Linked DNA regions of Pararhizobium sp. A13. The protein of the gene in region 1 binds, or shares a complex with, the protein of each later gene. Links are inferred from orthologs where the notes say so. Each region holds a gene or a part of one and is shown in the gene's direction. Other genes may lie near its edges.

Region 1 (5,123 bases):
GTCGCCCGGTTCCAGCGAAGGTGCCGCCTCGCGTCTTGGCTTTATCAGCGGCTCCGGTTTGACTGGTTCGAAGTGCAGCATGTCGCGGCCGGCGCTGATGCCTTCGGCTTCCTGAACCGCCAGCCGCGCCTCGTCGCGCCGGCGGATGTCGTCCATGATTTCCTGCGCTTCATTGTCGCCGACCCCCAGCCCTTCCAGCGTCTTCCGACCGAACACGAGGCCGGACTCGAAGGTTTCGCGCAATTCATAGTCGACGCCGCGTGCCCGCAGTGACAGCGTATGCAGGCGGTCATAGGAGCGGGCATAGATGCGGGCGTTCGGATATTCCGTCTGCACCATGTCGACGATCTTGTCGGTGATTTCCATCTTCTGCGTGCAGACCGCGACGATCTTGGCACGCTCGATGCCGGCCGCGCGCAGCACGTCGAGCCGCGTACCGTCGCCGAAATAGATGCGGAACCCGAAGGTCGCGGCCTGGCGAACGCGGGCAGCGGAATGATCGATGATCGTGACCTCGCGTCCTCCGGCAAGCAGGATCTGCGAGGCGATCTGGCCGAAGCGGGAAAAGCCGATCATCAGCACATCGGCGCCGGCGCCGTCGAAATCCTCCTCGAGCTCTTCCGTGATGTCCTCGTGCTCGTGCATGAGCAAGCCGGCGAGCGCCGCGGCGGCAGGCGTCAGCGCCATAGACAGGGTGACGATGACGATCAGCAGCGACGCCCAACCGGCGGAAAACACGCCGGCTGTGGCAGCGGCAGTGAAGAGCACGAAGCCGAATTCGCCACCCTGCGGCAAGAGCAGCCCGATGCGCACCGCGTCGTTGTGCGGCGATCCCGTCGCGCGGCAAAGGGTGTAGATGATCACCGCCTTGACCAGCATTAGCAGCGGCACCGCGACCAGGATCAGCAGATAGTTCTCAAGGATGACGTGGATCTCCAATGACAGCCCGACGGCCATGAAGAACAGAGCCAGCAGCAGCCCACGGAACGGTTCGATATCGGCTTCCAGTTCATGGCGGTAGGAGGATTCTGCGAGCAGAACGCCGGCGAGGAACGATCCCATCGCCATCGAGAGACCGGCAAGCTGCATCATCGTTGCGGCACCGAGCACGATCAGCAGTGCGGCGGCGATCATCACCTCCCGCGCACCCGTGCGGGCAATGATCTGGAACAAGGGATTGAGCAGATAGCGGCCGGCAACCACCATGATCAGGATCGCGCCGACGGCGATGGCGAAGTCCTGGAGCGGCGGGCTGGTATCTTCAGGCGCCTGCAGGGCGAGCAGCGGGATCAACGCCAGCAGCGGCACGATCGCCAGGTCCTGCAGCAGGAGCACCGAAAATGCCCGTTGTCCGTAGCGTGTATTGGTGTCGCCGTTCTCATCGAGGATCTGCAATGCGAAGGCCGTCGATGACAGCGCCAGCCCGAACCCGGTGATGACGCTGCCGCTCCAGTCGAGCAGTCCGACTTCGAAGATGATCGCCGAGACAGCAGCGCCGGTCAGAAGCACCTGCGCGGTTCCGAGCCCGAAGATGTCGCGGCGCATCTGCCAGAGACGCGAGGGCTTCAGCTCAAGGCCGATGATGAACAGCAGGAAGACGACGCCCAGTTCGGCAAAACCGAGAATCTGCTCGCCCTCGGTGATCTGGTGCAGCAGCGGACCGATAATGACGCCGGCAGCCAGATAGCCGAGAACCGTGCCGAGCCCGAGCTTCTTGAAGATCGGGGCCGCCACGACGGCGCCGCCGAGCAGCAAGAGGGCCTGTGAAGTGAGGGCGGGTGTCGTCGACATGTCTGCTCTTTCTTGCCCGTGGCGGTTCCCGCGGGTTATCGCATCTTTTCTTTGGGCAAGAGATTGCCCGGGATCGGGGTATTTCGGCGGGGCTGCGGCCAAGAATCAGGATATGCCCTTGATGCCCGTCCCAGTGCACAATAAATGGGGCAGGAATGAAAGGCTAAATCATGTCCGATATTATCGATTCCGACGTTCTCCAGAAACGGGCGGCCGAACTTGTCGACCTGGCGCTGAAGGCCGGCGCTGACCAGGCGGATGCCGTCGCGGTTCGCTCCCGGTCCCGCTCCGTCTCGGTGCGGCTTGGAAAGGTCGAGGGAACGGAGGCGTCGGAAAGCGATGATTTTTCCCTGCGCGTATTTGTCGGCCGCCGCGTCGCCAGCGTTTCGGCCAATCCGGGCTTCGACCTGACGGTCCTGGCCGAACGCGCGGTGGCCATGGCCAAGGCCTCGCCGGAGGATCCCTTCGCAAGCCTCGCCGATGCCGCGCGCCTGGCGAGATCCTATCCTGATCTCGATCTCTTCGATCCGACGGAGGTATCGACGGATGCGCTCTCAGCGGCAGCACTCGAAGCGGAAGAGGCAGCCCTTGCCGTCAACGGTGTCACCAATTCCAGCGGTGCCGGCGCGTCGGCCGGCATGGGCGGGATGGTTCTGGTCACCTCGCACGGGTTTTCCGGCGCCTATATGGGCACGCGCTTCGGCCGCTCGGTCAGCGCCATTGCCGGCGACGGCACGAAGATGGAGCGCGACTATGATTTCGACAGCCGCCTCTATTTCGCCGACCTGAAATCGGCCGCCGAAATCGGTCGCACAGCCGGCGAAAGGGCGGTCGCCCGTATCGGCCCGCGCCAGGTGCCGACCCAGAAGAATGTCACCGTCGTTTTTGATCCTCGCATGGCGCGCGGTTTTGCCGGGCACATCGCCGGCGCGATCAACGGCGCGTCGGTCGCCCGCAAGACGAGCTTCCTGCGCGACATGATGGGAAAGCCCGTCATGAAGGCTGGCATCCATGTCACCGACGATCCGCTGGTGGTGCGCGGCTCCTCATCGCGTCCCTTCGATGGAGAAGGCGTGACTGGGCAGAAACTGTCGATGATCGAGGATGGGGTGCTCAAGCACTGGTTCCTTTCGACCTCCACCGGCAGGGAGCTCGGGCTGGAAACCAACGGACGCGGCGTGCGCGGTGGCCCCGCGGTGTCGCCGTCGCCGACGAATTTCGCGCTGGAGCCTGGAGATATTTCCCGCGAGGACCTGATCCGCAATGTCGCAACCGGTTTTTACGTGACAGAATTGATCGGCCAGGGCGTTAACATGCTGACGGGGGAATACAGCCGCGGCGCCTCGGGCTTCTGGATCGAGAACGGCGAGTTGACCTTCCCCGTATCGGAGGTCACCATTGCCTCGAACCTCAGGCAGATGTTCTTCGGCGTCACGCTGGCAGACGACATTGATCGCAAATTCGGTGTCGCCGCACCGACGCTTGCCATCGAGGGAATGACACTCGCGGGCAAGTGAGCCGCCATCCGTAGATCGACCTTCAACGCGGCCGGCGGCCGCGGGAAATGGAAAGACTGAATGAATGCCGTCCACCCGTCGCCGGAACAATGGGCCAGCGATCTGGAATTGATCACGATGGCCGCGAAGGCCGCGGGTGAAAAGGCGCTGTCCTACTTCCGCAAGGATCCGGACGTCCAATGGAAGAATGGCGGACGCTCGCCCGTCAGCGAGGCGGATTATGCCGCCAATGACATCCTGAAGGAAAAGCTCCTGACGGCCCGGCCCAATTACGGCTGGCTGTCGGAGGAGACCGATGACGACGAAGCCCGGCTCGGGTGCGATACCGTCTTCGTCGTCGATCCGATCGACGGAACCCGCGCCTTCATCGCCGGCAAGGATGTCTGGTGCGTCAGCGTCGCCGTCGTGCATCTTGGCCGCCCGGTTGCCGGCGTGCTGTTTGCGCCGGCGCTTGATGAACTGTTCCAGGCGACGCTGACGGGCGATGCCTTGAAGAACGGCCTGCAGGTTACCGTGAAGACTGAGAAGGATGCGGTGCTGCGTATTGCACTTGCGGAAGAGACGGTCGGACTGCTCGAACATGGCTACCGCTCGGGCGTTTCGCGTATTGCCCATGTGCCCTCGCTTGCCTATCGGATCGCCATGATCGCCGATGGGCGCATCGACGGCACGATCGTCAAGAAAAACTCGCACGATTGGGATCTTGCCGCCGCCGATCTGATCCTTGAGCGAGCCGGTGGCGCGCTTTTCGGCCTCGACGGGCAGCCGCTTTCCTACAATCGCCCCAATGTTCGCCATACCGTGCTGTGCGCCGCGGCAATGCCCGCTTTGCCGGCGTTGATTGCTGCCTCGCAAGGGCTGGAGGGCCATTGACCTTTCCGGCTGAATGCCGCAAACCACAAGAAAATACGGTCAGAAAACGGAAGGTCAGATGGCTCAGAATTCGGAAAAAAAACAGCGGCTCCATCTCGTGTTCGGCGGTGAACTGACGACGCTGACCGACGTGCAGTTCCGCGACTTGGACAAGCTCGACGTCGTCGGCATTTTCCCCGACTACGACAGCGCGCTGACCGCCTGGAAATCCAAGGCGCAGCTGACGGTCGACAACGCCCATATGCGTTATTTCATCGTGCACATGCACCGGCTGCTCGATCCGGAACAGGCTTGATGCCGCTCCGGTTCGCACAGGCTATGGCGTCCGCAAGGGCTGCCGCTGGAAACGTTGGGGTTTCAAGGCCTGAACGCGAAAGCGGAGACGTCTTCTCATGAGCCGCATGCTTGCCCGGGTGGCGCTGTCCAGCTACCGCTGGATCGGCACGGCGATCTATCCGCTCGTCTGGTCCTACCTTGCTGCCCGCGCCGCCAAGGGCAAGGAGGATTCCACCCGCCGCCAGGAGCGCTATGGCCATGCCAGCGCCCCGCGCCCGCAAGGGCCGCTGGTCTGGTTTCATGCCGCAAGCGTCGGCGAGACCACGGCGGTCATTCCGCTGATCAGGGAAGTGTCTCGCCGCGGCATCGCCGTCGTGCTGACGACGGGAACGACGACGTCGGCGCGCGTTGCCGCCGAGCGGCTCGGATCCAGCGTCATCCACCAATATGTGCCACTCGATTTCAAGCCGGCCGTTGCCCGTTTCCTCGACTATTGGGAGCCGGATCTGGCGATCATCGCGGAATCGGAAATCTGGCCGATGACCATCGTCGAGCTCGGTCAGCGTCATATTCCGCAGGTGCTGGTCAACGGCCGCCTGTCGGATCGCACCTTCGGCCGCTGGAAGAAGCGTCCGTGGCTTGCCGATGCCTTGTTCGAAAACCTGG
Region 2 (3,212 bases), 130 kb from region 1 along the record:
CCTGGTCGATCGTCTGCGACCAGCCGGCAGGGGCAACCGCCGAGCAATGCGCGCTCATGCAGAACGTCATTGCCGAGGATCGTCCGGAAGTCGGCTTGTCGGTCGTCGTCTTGAAGACCGCCGATCGCAAGGCGAAGATCCTGCGCGTGCTTGCGCCGCTCGGCGTTCTGCTGCCGAACGGCCTCGGCCTCAATGTCGATGGCAAGGATATCGGCCGCGCCTATTTCGTCCGCTGCTTCTCGGACGGCTGCTATGCGGAAGTGGTTCTGGAAGAGGAACTGTTGAAGACATTCCGCAACGGCGCGACCGCCACGTTCATCGTCTTTCAATCGCCGGAAGAAGGCATCGGCATCCCGGTCGACCTCAAGGGTTTCGGCGAGGGCTACGACGCCCTGCCGTGAGGCGCACCTTCCTCTTCTCCCAGCGGGGAGAAGTGCCGAACGCAGTGAGGCGATGAGGGGGTCTAACGGCACATTCTGCAGTTGAGGCTCCCCCTCATCCGGCGCTGCGCGCCACCTTCTCTCCGCTGGGGAGGAAGTGGCGCGACAGGCTCCTTGCGTGTCATCCGAGGCGACCAGAGTGATGTAGCGTCATCGGCGTACATCTTCGCTTGCCCCCTCCCTCCTCCGCCCCTACATAGAGCACCATACCCTCAGCATCTGGAGCCCTCGCCCATGAACACCGATCTCATCAAACTGTTCGACAGCGACGAGGCGGCCGTGCGCGAGGTGCTGGCGCAGACGCTTTCCGGTGCCGACGACGGCGAGTTGTTCATCGAGCATAGCCAGTCGGAAACTTTGTCCTTCGACAATGGCCGCCTGAAGGGCGGCAGCTTCAATACCGACCAGGGATTTGGCCTGCGCGCCGTTGCCGGGGAAGCGGTCGGCTATGCGCATGCGGGCGATCTTTCGCTTGTCGCCCTGAAGCGGGCGGCCGATGCGGTCGGCGCGGTGACGCGCGGTTATTCCGGCACCTACGCGGCAGCTCCACAGCACACCAACAGACACCTCTACGGCGACGAGAACCCGATCGGCGAACCGAGCTTCGAGGCAAAGGTGTCGCTGCTTGCCGAGATCGACGCCTATCTGCGGGCCAAGGATCCGAAGGTACGGCAGGTGACGGCCTCGATCGCCGCGAGCTGGCAGGTGGTCGATATATTGCGCGCCGACGGCGAGCGCATGCACGACATCCGGCCGATGACGCGCCTCAACATCTCCGTCGTGGTCGGCGAAGGCGACCGGCAGGAATCCGGCTCCTACGGCGTCGGCGGCCGGCGCGGCTTCGGCGATTTCGTCGCCACCGACAACTGGCGGCGCGGCGCCGACGAGGCCCTGCGGCAGGCGCTGGTCAATCTGTCCGCGGTCGACGCGCCGGCCGGCACCATGGATGTCGTTCTTTCCTCCGGCTGGCCGGGCGTGATGCTGCATGAAGCCGTCGGCCATGGTCTCGAGGGCGATTTCAATCGCAAGAAGACATCGGCTTTTGCCGGACTGATGGGCGGCCAGGTCGCTGCCAAGGGCGTGACCGTCGTCGATGACGGCACGATCGAGGCCCGGCGCGGGTCACTCACCATCGACGATGAGGGCACACCGTCCGGCTATAATGTGCTGATCGATGACGGCAAGCTGGTTGGCTACATGCAAGACCGCCAGAATGCCCGGTTGATGGGCATGAAGCCGACCGGCAACGGACGGCGCGAATCCTACGCGCATGTGCCGATGCCGCGCATGACCAACACCTACATGCTCGGCGGCGACAAGACCCCCGAAGAAATCATCGCCTCGGTGAAGAAGGGCATATATGCCGTCTCCTTCGGTGGTGGCCAGGTTGATATCACGTCGGGCAAATTCGTCTTCGGCTGCACCGAGGCCTATCTGATCGACGACGGCAAGATCGGCGCGCCGGTCAAGGGTGCCATGCTGATCGGCAACGGGCCGGAGGCGATGCAGCGCATCACCATGATCGGCAACGACATGAAGCTCGATACCGGGATGGGCAATTGCGGCAAGGGCGGCCAGTGGGTGCCCGTCGGCGTCGGCCAGCCGCATCTCAGAATGAACGAGATGACCGTCGGCGGCACGCAGGCCTGACGGCAGGCGCCACTGTCGCGGCTCAGATGATCGTCACGCGCACCACTGCCGCCGATGTGCCCTTGTTCACACAAGTAGACACATCGCGTGAAGACCTGGCTTTCTCTTTTTGCAACGCCTAGTCGCGGATTCAACAGGCGTTAACACCGCTGCCGCTACAGTCCGGTCGTCGAAACTCGATCGCCAAGCGTCGGAAAAAGCCCGTGAAAGCCATGTTGCAAAAACTCGTCAAACGCGCCGCCATCACCGGCGGGCTCGAAGCCGCGCGGCTGGCGAATGCCGCCGGCCTGATTCGGCATGCGCGCGGACGCGGCGCGATCTTCACGCTCCATCACGTCCGCCCGAAAAAGCCCCGTTTCTTCGACCCCAACGCCCATCTGGAAATCACGCCGAACTTTCTCGACACGGCGATCACCCGGCTGAAGCGCGACGGCTACCGGTTCATTGCGCTGGACGCGCTGCCCGCTCACCTCGCCTCGAACGATCCTCAGCCAGTCGCGGCGTTCACGCTCGACGACGGTTATCGCAACAATCTCGACTACGCGGCCCCGGTCTTCTCCAGGCATGGCGTGCCATTCACCGTCTTCGTCACCGGCGGATTTATCGACCGGACCGAAATCCTGTGGTGGGAAGTGCTCGCCGACCTGTTGGAGCGGCAGACGAGCCTCAAGTTCCAATTCGACAAGGACATAGAGGCGCTGCCAGTCGCGACACTGCTCCAAAAGCAGGTCGCCTTCGATCGTATCGCCGCCTTCATCCATGCGATCGACGAAACGACGGCCGTGGACCGGCTGAAGGTCATGGCCAGTCTTCAGGGCGTCGATGCGCTGAAGCTGACGGCAGACCTCACGCTGGATGAAGCCGGCCTGCGGAAACTCATTGAAAACCCTCTGGCCAGCCTTGGCGCCCACACGATCACACATCGCGCCCTGGCGCGCCTGACCGACGATGCTGTGCGAACCGAGATGGAACGGTCGGCCATGCGCGTCGAGCGGATCATTGGTCGCCGGCCGCCATCGTTTGCCTATCCCTATGGCTATACGGGTACCGTTTCGCCGCGCGATCACCGGGCCGCCAGAGACCTCGGCTTCACAACCGCCGTTACCACCCAGCCGGGCACGC

The links. Proteins that work in one complex are often made in the same cells at the same time.
Region 2: the proteins of WI754_RS09700 (region 1) and tldD are in contact, whole or in part, in a solved structure (PDB 5NJ9), measured with the Escherichia coli proteins. The link is inferred for Pararhizobium sp. A13 from one-to-one orthologs.

Annotation. Positions count from the first base shown.
Region 1 is NZ_CP149510.1:2,009,183-2,014,305, forward strand. The notes cover bases 1,168-4,134. They hold WI754_RS09700 (TldD/PmbA family protein), read left to right. Parts: upstream 1,168-1,961; coding sequence 1,962-3,308; downstream 3,309-4,134. Other genes in these bases: WI754_RS09695 (monovalent cation:proton antiporter-2 (CPA2) family protein), read right to left, coding at 1,168-1,791; WI754_RS09705 (3'(2'),5'-bisphosphate nucleotidase CysQ), read left to right, coding at 3,369-4,134. Also shown: more of WI754_RS09695, read right to left, coding at 1-1,167; more of WI754_RS09705, read left to right, coding at 4,135-4,181; WI754_RS09710 (DUF4170 domain-containing protein), read left to right, coding at 4,240-4,476; waaA (lipid IV(A) 3-deoxy-D-manno-octulosonic acid transferase), read left to right, coding at 4,574-5,123.
Region 2 is NZ_CP149510.1:2,137,064-2,140,275, reverse strand. What follows is about bases 1-2,882. They hold tldD (metalloprotease TldD), read left to right. Parts: upstream 1-674; coding sequence 675-2,090; downstream 2,091-2,882. Other genes in these bases: WI754_RS10280 (polysaccharide deacetylase family protein), read left to right, coding at 2,303-2,882; WI754_RS10290 (invasion associated locus B family protein), read left to right, coding at 1-401. In the rest of the region: more of WI754_RS10280, read left to right, coding at 2,883-3,212. UniProt on the Escherichia coli protein: Metalloprotease involved in CcdA degradation. Suppresses the inhibitory activity of the carbon storage regulator (CsrA).